2 regions of the Halobacillus sp. B23F22_5 genome follow, and region 1 is predicted to be linked to the other one. Evidence: riboswitches for the same ligand, from Rfam matches in the RefSeq annotation. Region 1 holds a riboswitch; the other holds the start of a gene.

Region 1 (5,255 bases):
TCGGGTTGAACGCAGCAGCAACAGAAAAATCAGTTTTTTCCCCTAGAGATTTACCAGAAAAAGAGATGCCTTCGTTGAGCTGCTTGATGTAGTGAATCAAATCGAATGACGATAAGTCATACACCGAGGTAGCCCCGGGAAAGTCCCCGATTTTCGTAGGGTCCCCAGTCACAGCAAGCACCTCTCTGATGCCAAGCGTGTGCAGTCCCATCAGGTGTGATTGCAGGCCGATCAAGTTCCGATCACGACAGGCGATATGGACCAGCGGGTTGATTCCGTACTCCTGCTTGATAATCGTCGCCATTGCCGTATTGCTGATACGGGGAGAGGCAAGGGAGTTGTCCGCCAGCGTGACCGAATCGACACCGGCATCTTTCAATGCCTTTGCTCCGCTCAGATATTTTTCAGTGTTCAATTTTTTCGGCGGATCGAGCTCGACAATAATAGAACGTCTTTCCTTTGCTATCTCATGGAGGTGTTCCTCTCGATTGCTGTCGTCCGCCTGTTTCGGGACAGAAGGCTGTTTAATAGGGACTACTTTTTCAGTAATCGGCTTTCTGCCTTTCACTTCTTTTGCGACCGCAGCAATGTGTTCCGGGGTAGTCCCGCAGCAACCGCCGATCAGACGTGCACCCTGGCGGTATAAATCCAGCGCGCTCTTTCGGAAGTAAGTTGGATCAGTGGGATAAATCAATCTTCCATCCTCGTAATCTGGCAGACTGGCATTCGGATATGCGGAAAGCACTGCTTTTTCAGGTAATGGAACGTCTTCCAATGATTGAATCATATGATAAGGGCCAAGCCGGCAGTTGACACCGACAACGTCAGCACCTTTTTGTTCCAACAGTTGAAGCGCATCCGCAAGCGGCATGCCATTCTGCATGACGCCGGGCTCATGCATCGATACTTGCGTAATCAATGGAAGATCGGTTTCCTGCCTAGCAATTTCTAAAACCGTCGTCAGCTCTTCCAGGTCATAGAAGGTTTCGAAAATAAGTCCGTCTATATCCTTCATCAACAGGCAATAGAGCTGCTCACGGAAACTGCGTTTCAATTCTTCCATTGTTGGGATTTCTTTTTGAATATCCCGGATACCGCCGATGGTGCCTACCACATAAGTGTCTTCACCGGCAGCCTCTTTTGCCAGCTGAACGGCAGCAGTATTGATGGCTTTGACGTGATCTTCCAGCCCATAGCGGGATAGTTTAATATAATTAGCCCCATATGTGTTTGTCTGAATGACATCTGCGCCGGCACGGACATAAGCTTTGTGCACATTCCGTACTTCTTTGGCATGGGATAAGTTCATTTCTTCGAAACAGCGGTCGACCCCGTAAGAATAGAGCAGGGTCCCCATTGCGCCGTCTCCAATTAATGTTTTTTCCTGAAGTGCTTGATCTAATCTCATTCGTTATCCTCCTAGTTCGACTTCCAGCTTGGTGGTTTGTTGCAATGCCTGGTCAAAATCTTTGATGATATCTTCGGCTTTTTCGAGACCGACGGATAGACGCAGCAGTCCGTCGGTGATGCCGCGTTTCAGCCTTTCCTGTTCAGGCATGGAGGCATGGGACATTTTCGCCGGGTAAGAAAGTATGGATTCTACAGCACCTAGACTTACGGCAAATACCGGAATTTCTACGTGTTTAGAAAATTGTCTAACGGCCGCTTCATCTTTCAGTCGGAACGAAAGGACAGCACCAGGACCGTCTGCTTGATAGTTATGGGTCGAATAGCCGGGATGAGTACTAAGGCTTGGGTGATACACTTCCTCGATCAGCGGATGGTCGGCCAGGTACTGTGTAATTTTTATTGCTGATTCGGTGGACTGTTTCAAACGGCAGTCGAGTGTCTTCAATCCGCGTAAAACGAGCCAGGAGTCATGCGGGCCAAGAATCGATCCGAACGCATTCTGCAAATACGGGAGCTGTTCGGCTATCTCCGGGTGGTTCGTAACTGCAAGACCGGCCACGACATCACTATGCCCAGCAATGAATTTAGTGGCACTGTGCAGCACCAGGTCGGCACCAAGTTCTAGCGGCCGCTGCAAGGCTGGGGTCATAAATGTATTATCTACAAACGTGTAGCAGCGGTGCGCTTTTGCGAGCTTAGCGACAGCGCTGATATCAGTTATGTTTAAGAGAGGGTTAGCAGGTGTTTCGATGTACACTACTTTAGTATTCGGCTGAATGGCTGTAGCTACCGCATGCAGATCCGTCATATCGACGAAAGTATGCTCGATTCCGAAGCGGTGCAGGACATCGTGGACCAGCCGGAATGTGCCCCCGTAGACGTCTTCTGTAATGACCACATGGTCGTTTTTGGACAACATCATGAACGAGGTGGAAATGGCAGCCATGCCGGAGGCGAACGCAAGCCCTTGATTGCCGCCTTCGAGTCTGGCAATCTCTTCTTCCAATGCTTCTCTTGTTGGATTTCCGGAGCGGCTATAATCATATTTTCCCGGATTGTCAAAGTCTGCTTGATGAAAAGTGGACGCCTGCTGGATTGGCACGCTTACTCCGCCCGTAGTCGGGTCAAACTTATGATTTCCATGAAGCACGCGTGTCTGAAAAGAATACGAATGATCGGTCATTTATAATTCCTCCTCGTTGAAAAATCATGGGTAAATATAAAAAAAGCCTTCCCATAAGAAGAAGACTTTGTAATGATAAGTTCCTCTTCTTATCTTCCAAGTTGTTGGCACAACTTGCTGGAATTAGCACCTTTCTGGTATCACCAGTGGTTGCTGAGGCTTCAACGGGCCAGTCCCTCTGCCTCTCTAGATAAGAAATAATCGAGTTAGTATTTAATTGGTTCTCACTAACTTACACTAAAGCGATAAATTTTACAAGGGGGGAGAAGAGAATTTTTCGAATTTTCTAGTAGAAGAGAATGATTGACAACGATGTAATCGGGGAAGGTAAAATAAATGAAGCACTTTTATTGAAAAGGAGAATCAAATGATGAGTGAAGAAAAAAATTATAATAAAAAACTGAAGAATTTCAATCCCGCCAAAGCAGTAGAAACCGGGCGTAAATATTTTTCCGAAAACAAATTTTTTGCCAAAATGGGTCGCTATGCATTATTGCTGGGCTCCAAGATCGCTTACTATAGTTTTCTCTTGTATTACACATTCAAGAGCCCGAATACACCAAAGAAAGACAAGCTTACGATAGCAGGAGCACTTGGTTATTTAATTTTTCCTGCTGATGTTATTCCTGACTTCATTCCGGTCGTCGGTTTTGCGGATGATAGCCTTGCTATCATTTATGCTATTTACAGTGTCGTTTCCCATATCGATGAGCCGATCAAGGCGCAGGCACATGCCAGTATGGTGAAGTATTTCGGCAAAAACTTCAGTAAAGCGAATATTGATGAAAGGTTTATGATGGATGAGTCCAATGATGAAGAAGGAGAAGATCATTCGCAGGCTCAATAAGTTCTTAGGGGCAGTCTCAAATAAAATGCTGGAAGTCGCAAATATATCCAGAAAGCCGCTAATATAAGTGAAATGCAGCATTAAAAATCACTCCTGTCCTCTATTAAACAGGGGTAGGATCGGCCAAATCAAAATCCCCTCCAAAGCGAGGGGATTTTGATTTGCTGTCAGCAAATATTTTGTTATAGGATAGAGCGATAAGATAAAGACTAAACTAACAGTAATACATGTAAAGGGGATTATTATGGCTGAAACAACACACCAACACTTACGAAAATTTCAAGAAGCAAATAAAGATAAAGGACGACTTCTGATCTGCTGTCCGGACCAGCCTGGGATCGTAGCGGCTGTTTCTAATTTCCTTTTTCAAAATGGAGCCAATATTATGGAGTCCAGCCAGTATACGACAGATGCTTATGAGGGTACATTCTTCTTGCGGATCGAATTCGATTCTCCTGGCTTGCAGGGGAAAGAAGAAGAATTGAAGAGCAAATTTCAGGCGGTTGCTGAAAACTTTAACATGAAGTGGGACATAAAATTTGTCTATGAACTGAGGAGAACGGCAATTTTTGTTTCCAAACAACTGCATTGCCTGCGTGAGCTGTTATGGGAATGGCATAGCGGCGAGTTAGTAACTGATATTGCACTTGTTGTCAGCAATCATGATGATGCAAGGGAATTAGTAGAATCGTTCGGTATCCCGTTTCATCATATACCAGCCAATAAAGATATTCGCAAGGAAGCAGAGGCAAAACAGTTGGAGCTGTTGGAAGAATATAACGTCGACCAAATTGTTTTGGCCCGTTATATGCAAATCCTGACACCTGATTTTGTAGCCGCTTATCCATCACGAATCATCAATATCCACCACTCGTTCCTGCCGGCATTCGTCGGAGCGAATCCATACGGGAGAGCTTATGAGAGAGGAGTAAAACTGATTGGTGCGACATCCCACTATGTTACCAATGATCTGGATGAAGGACCGATCATAGAGCAGGATATCATGCGAGTCGACCATCGTGACAATGCAGAAGATATGAAAAAAATCGGACGTAAAGTCGAACGTAGTGTGCTTGCCCGTGGTGTGAAATGGGATTTGGAAGATCGCATTCTTGTGCATAAAAATAAAACAATTGTATTTAATTAATGATAGAAAAAAGGGAGGCCCCGGGGTGTTAGATGAAACACCCCGGGGCCTCCATATTAGGGGGGGAATTAGTTTGGTTGCCGGTTATCGGCATAAACAGCCATGGCATCCGTCATGAATTGGGCAAGGCCTTCACCGAACTGATCGATATTTTTCGTAAAACGTTCGTCGGCGATATACATCTGTCCCAATCCCTTGAAGGCCTCCAATGAATAGCTGCCGATTTCATTTAAGAGGACATACCATTTAGCAATAGCTTCCTGAGCTACCTTAGAAGCAGGGTCCTGGTGACGTATTGATGCCAGTTCCCGGTACAATTCATTGATTTCTTCCTGCTTTGCTTCGCTCATCCCTTTGACTTTCCTGTTGGCATCGTCTACTGCTTTATCTCCCCAGCGTTCCCGAGCTTCTTTTTCATAAGGATTATGACTGAAATCAAATCCCTTGAATTTATCTTCTGCAGTCATTTCAATTTCTCCTTTCCAATGTTGGAGTGTTTTTTCAACCGTATCAATCACCTGATCCAGGCGGCGGCGTTTTGCCACCAGCATTTTCCGATGCATTTCTAACGCTTCCTCCCGATCGAAGGAAGGATCTTCAAGAATCGTTTTGATCCGTTTCAGCGGAAAACCAACTTCTTTGAAAAATAGAATCTGCTGCAGCGTTTC
Region 2 (5,255 bases), on a different contig from region 1:
GAAAGTGTATCGCTAGGGAATGATGCTTTATCGATCAATAACACCTTTTTTCCCTGTCTGCCTAATAATATCGCAAGGCTCGCTCCCGCTGCTCTTGCTCCTACAATGATGACATCATAGTCAGCTTCGTTCATCCTATCCCGCCTTTTCACCATTCATCTTATTTAAGGATAGGTGAATTTGAGGACTTTTGCCATTAGAAAAACTTGGCTTGTCGCCAGGTACTTATGTGGAAACCCTTAGTTTTTTCTTATACGTTAATTCCTTAATAAAGTTATACTTTCTTAAAGCACTAAAAACCCCCGCACATTTAAATGCGGGGGCTTGTCGTATTAATACGTTCTCTCTTCGATTACTTCCTTATTTTCATCCTGGATGGATAATTTACTTGGCTTATTTTCTTGTGCCATCTGTTCTGCTTTTTCAATGGCTACCGATTTTTCATCGTATAAATCTGTCGGAGCTGTATCCTCAATTTTTACAAACCAGCCTGTTACGTCTTTGTTAGGTTCTACACTATATTGTTTCATGTTATACACTCCTCTTCCTTCGTTCTTGCTACCTATGTTCCCATTTTGCTCTTCTATAAAACATCACCAGCTTTATCTGATAATATAGGCTCTTTAAACGTTGTGGTTGATTTTTAACAGTCTTAATTCAATTATACGGCCGAAAAGTCGAAGACTTGATTTCGAGATATTGTTTGAGAGAAAGGTGTGTGTGGGAACGACTCGCTTTCCACGGGAGTCCGTTGAGCCTCCTCGAGCTAACGCTCTGTGGGGTCTCACCTGGAACTCTTTTCCCGTAGGAGTCTCCCCGTTCCCCCACGCCCCTTGCCACATAAGATTATCGAAATCACCTTTGAATATCCTTACCTAATTTAAAGAAAAATTCCGTTACATTGCTGTATTGATCGTTCTTTCTGCACCAAAAGTACCTACTCTTGATAGTAGTTTCGAGATTCTTACAATCCTATGGTGTCTGGGAAAACGGTGAGACTCCTCGAAAATGCTACGCATTTCCTTCGTGCGGTGTTTTTTCAAGAAGCTTATTCAAAGTCTTATGGGATCAACATGATCGGTGAGATCCCGGAAGGCGAAGCCTGAGAAAGCTCACTACATGCCCATGTAAAGCGAGTGATTTCCCGGACCTCCAAACGATCACCACCATAACGGAAGCAGTTTCTCCGAAACTGAGTTTTCAACAAAAGAGAGTTTAACTAGAAAATTCACCACTGAGAATAAAAAAGTGTTTGACTTTAAAAAATTTATCATCTAGAATACGTAGCAAGCATAAATATTGGATTAAACAATCGAATCTCTTATCGAGAGCGGCGGAGGGACTAGGCCCGACGATGCCCGGCAACCATCAAGCATTGCTTGAAAAGGTGCTAATTCCTACAGATCTGTGGATCTGAAAGATAAGAGGAGGAAACGTACATACGCCCTCTTCTTAGGAAGAGGGCTTTTCTATTTCCCTCTACCTCCTTTCAACTCCTCCCACTTTTCTGAACGGAATGCTCTCTCTTTCGAAACGATTGCTTATTTCATAATCATTTGAAGGAGGAATTTTCATGAGTTTTTCATCCCATCACTACAATCCTGAGACCCTATTGCTGCACGGAGGACAGGAAGCTGATCCTTCCACTGGATCCCGTGCGGTGCCCATCTATCAAACTACTTCCTATGTTTTCCGTGATACGGAGCACGCCAAAAATTTGTTCGGCTTAGCAGAACCAGGGAATATTTACTCTCGAATCATGAATCCGACAGTTGATGCTTTCGAACAGCGGATCGCGTTGCTTGAGGATGGAGCAGCCGCTGTCGCCACCTCTTCCGGAATGGCTGCAATCACATTGGCGATTCTGAACATCGCTTCTGCAGGTGATGAAATCATCGCCTCCACTAATTTGTATGGCGGTACGTATAACCTATTCACCCATACACTGCCTCGTTATGGCATCACCGTCAATTTTGTAGACAGTACGGATCCAGAAAATTTCAGAGAAGCTATTACGCCTAACACAAAAGCGATTTTCTCTGAAATTATCGGTAACCCGAGCTTGAATGTATTGGACATTGAAGAAGTTGCCGATGTTGCTCATGAAAACGGCATCCCGCTTATCATTGATAACACCTTTGCCACCCCATATATTTGTAAACCATTGACCTGGGGAGCGGACATTGTCGTGCACTCAGCTACCAAATGGATCGGCGGTCATGGAACAACCATCGGTGGCGTAGTCGTCGATAGCGGACGATTCGATTGGACGAATGGCAAGTTTCCTGGATTCACAGAACCCGACGAGAGCTACAACGGGCTTCGCTATGCATACGATGTCGGTCCATTAGCATTCTCTATCAAGCTGCGTGTCCAACTGCTGCGCGATATTGGAGCCTGCCTCAGTCCGCAAAATGCTTTCCTATTGCTTCAAGGGCTGGAGACTCTGCACCTTCGTATCAAACAGCATACGGAAAACGCGCGAGAAGTCGCCCAACACTTAACCGAGCATGATGGAGTGGAATGGGTGAATTATCCTGGCCTTGAAAACCACCCTACCCATCATTTGGCGAAAAAATATTTACATCATGGAGCAGGGTCGATTGTCGTATTTGGAATCAAAGGCGGCAGAGAAGCTGGCCGTAAGATCATTGATAATATTAATCTATGGTCTCACGTAGCAAATGTCGGGGATGCTAAATCATTGATCATCCACCCCGCATCCACTACTCATCAACAGCTGAGCGCCGATGACTTGGAAAAGACAGGAGTTACAGAAGAATTGATCCGGCTTTCGATCGGACTGGAATCCACCGAGGACTTACTTGCTGAGCTGGACCAGGCAATTGCCATCGCTACAGGAGAAGAAAACCCGGCGGGGCCGGCCAAAGGAAAAGACACTGTTCAAACAGTACTTGGATCCTCTCTGGATCGTGAAAATGGCGACCTGAGACGTCGTGTCATCACTACGGCAGGAGAACTCTCTGACAGTGGCAAACAGGAAGTTAAAAAGCTGGAACGTTTAGGTTTTATCATCAAAGATATCTCTGAAAAAGATGAACTGCTAGATACCAAAGTCGATATCGTCTATAGCGAATCTGCAGTTGAAACCAATAACAATAAAAAAGAAATCACTAACCTCTCTCCAACTTTGGTCTGGGTGAAAGAGAATAAAGCTGTCACGTTTGATAAGGATCTTGAAACCGTAGCAGGAGATAACCTTTATGAACGCGCAGTTACTCTTCGACAAGCGACGGATCACTCGGATGCAGCGCTGACTTTATAAGAAACTGAGATATAGAAATAGTCTGTTGGTAGAATACCCGGCAGATGCAAGGGCGAAGGAGGATTACCATGACGAAAATAAAAGCCGCACTGCTTGGTTACGGTACGGTCGGGCAAGGAATTCACGAAGTTCTTCATGAACACCAGGAAAGGTTCCGGACCCTCCTGGGGAAGGAAGTAGAAATTGTTGCTATCCTTGTCCAGAATCCTTCTAAACACAGGGACCTTCCGGAAAATATAGTAGTGACTACAAACTTTGAAGAAATTATTACCCTTCCTGAACTGGATGTTGTATTTGAAGCGATTGTAGGTGAGGAACCGGCACTTTCCTACCTCACACACGCTTTGGATAAAGGTGTCCACGTCATCACAGCAAACAAAATGATGTTCGCCAAGCATGCGAAATTCCTGCTTGAAAAAGCTCGGGAAACCCATGCGAAAGTAGGTTTTGAAGCTACAACAGCTGGTGGAACTCCTGTAATTCGTACGATTGAGCAGCTATTGCAGGTCAACCGGGTAGAAAAAATTGAAGCGATCTTAAATGGTACCAGCAATTATATTTTGACAGCGATGAGCGAGCGTTCCATTGATTTCGAAACTGCCTTATCCGAAGCGAAAGAAAAAGGTTATGCAGAATCAGATCCTACGAATGACATCGATGGGACGGATGCATTCAACAAGCTGATGATTTTAAGCCAGCTGATATTCAATGACCAGCCGGATTGGAATAAGGTAGAAATAACAGGGATCCAGGACATTACTAGTACGGATATTCAGGATGCACAGGATAATAATGAGAAATATAAACACATTGCTGTCATATCTAAAGAAGGAGATCAACCAAAGGCTGAAGTTTCACCTTTACTGCTCTCCTCTTCCCATCCTCTCTATAACATTGACGGAGTGGATAACGCCATTGCTATTTCGAGTAATATAGTAGGTACCATCACCCTGATCGGACCAGGGGCAGGCAAATTACCAACAGCCAGTGCAATGGTTGAAGATTTAGTTGCCATATTCCAACACGAACCTGAGAATCATTCCATACACCAATACAAAAACCAGGCAGCAGTATAAAGAAAGCAGCAAGCTCCTCTAATCAGGAGCTTGCTGCTTTTCACCTCTATGGAAGCCATGCCAGCACAGGCACTGCACCGGCCATATCTGTTTGTTCCTCTTTCTTCAACTCGCTTACAGTTACAAACTGGTAACCTTCCTCATCCAACCTTCTGAGCAGAGGTTCGATCACTTTGTCTACATACGGTGATGCTTCCTGCAGTGATATGATTGCCCCATCTTCTGCTTTAGCCATCACTTCTTTAATAATGGATTGCGGCTCTGACAGACGCCAAGTTTCAATATTATGACTATTAATGATCGGCAGCCCGGCAACTTGTTGAACTTCTTTATTTACATGCCCATAAGGAGCTTTTACAATGCGAGGATGTTTTCCAGTCAATTCCTCCAGCTTAGCTGACGTACGATGTAATTGTTCTTCTATAGCAGACGGTTCAAGTCTGGTCAATTCACGGTGGTTCCAGGAGTGGTTCCCGATTTCATGTCCGGAAGCAGCGATTTGCTTCACCAGTTCTGGATAATAAGCCAGTCGGTTTCCGAGCACGAAAAAAGTCGCTTTTCCGCCATAAGTCTCTAATTCCTCCAGCACCTGTTTCGTTACTATCGGGTGCGGTCCGTCATCAAATGTCAAAGCAATTTGCTTATCTTTCTGTCTTTTCCTTAGCTGCTTTGTACTTCGCTTGGTATCCTTGAATGATGAGCTAAGGTTTTTAGAAAGGGGCTCCTGCTCCGGGTTATTGTGTTTCAAAGCCTGGGAATATCTTTCTTTCATAATGTCACTCAGTTGATATTGAGGCACTGTCACCTTCACAACCGGTGCTGTCTTTTTCTCATTGGACGGCTGGTAATAAAATGTCATGCCATCTTCGTTGAAAGAAAACTTTTGGAAGCTT

Evidence for each region. Region 1 has a riboswitch for S-adenosylmethionine ahead of metC (cystathionine beta-lyase). Riboswitches for the same ligand answer to the same signal wherever they lie in the genome.
Region 2: linked by a shared signal. The riboswitch ahead of ACGTN9_RS01930 (O-acetylhomoserine aminocarboxypropyltransferase/cysteine synthase family protein) and the one ahead of metC (cystathionine beta-lyase) in region 1 are both predicted to bind S-adenosylmethionine.

The regions. Positions count from the first base shown of each region.
Region 1 is NZ_JBIEKI010000005.1:197,470-202,724, reverse strand. Features, by position in the region: gene ACGTN9_RS09725 (bifunctional homocysteine S-methyltransferase/methylenetetrahydrofolate reductase) at 1-1,408, opposite strand, end outside; gene metC (cystathionine beta-lyase) at 1,412-2,593, opposite strand; SAM riboswitch class I at 2,680-2,790, opposite strand; gene ACGTN9_RS09715 (YkvA family protein) at 2,964-3,440, shown strand; gene purU (formyltetrahydrofolate deformylase) at 3,685-4,587, shown strand; gene ACGTN9_RS09705 (MerR family transcriptional regulator) at 4,656-5,255, opposite strand, start outside.
Region 2 is NZ_JBIEKI010000001.1:399,298-404,552, reverse strand. Features, by position in the region: gene ACGTN9_RS01940 (NAD(P)/FAD-dependent oxidoreductase) at 1-134, opposite strand, end outside; gene ACGTN9_RS01935 (DUF2188 domain-containing protein) at 333-530, opposite strand; SAM riboswitch class I at 1,319-1,427, shown strand; gene ACGTN9_RS01930 (O-acetylhomoserine aminocarboxypropyltransferase/cysteine synthase family protein) at 1,574-3,286, shown strand; gene ACGTN9_RS01925 (homoserine dehydrogenase) at 3,355-4,362, shown strand; gene ACGTN9_RS01920 (polysaccharide deacetylase family protein) at 4,409-5,255, opposite strand, start outside.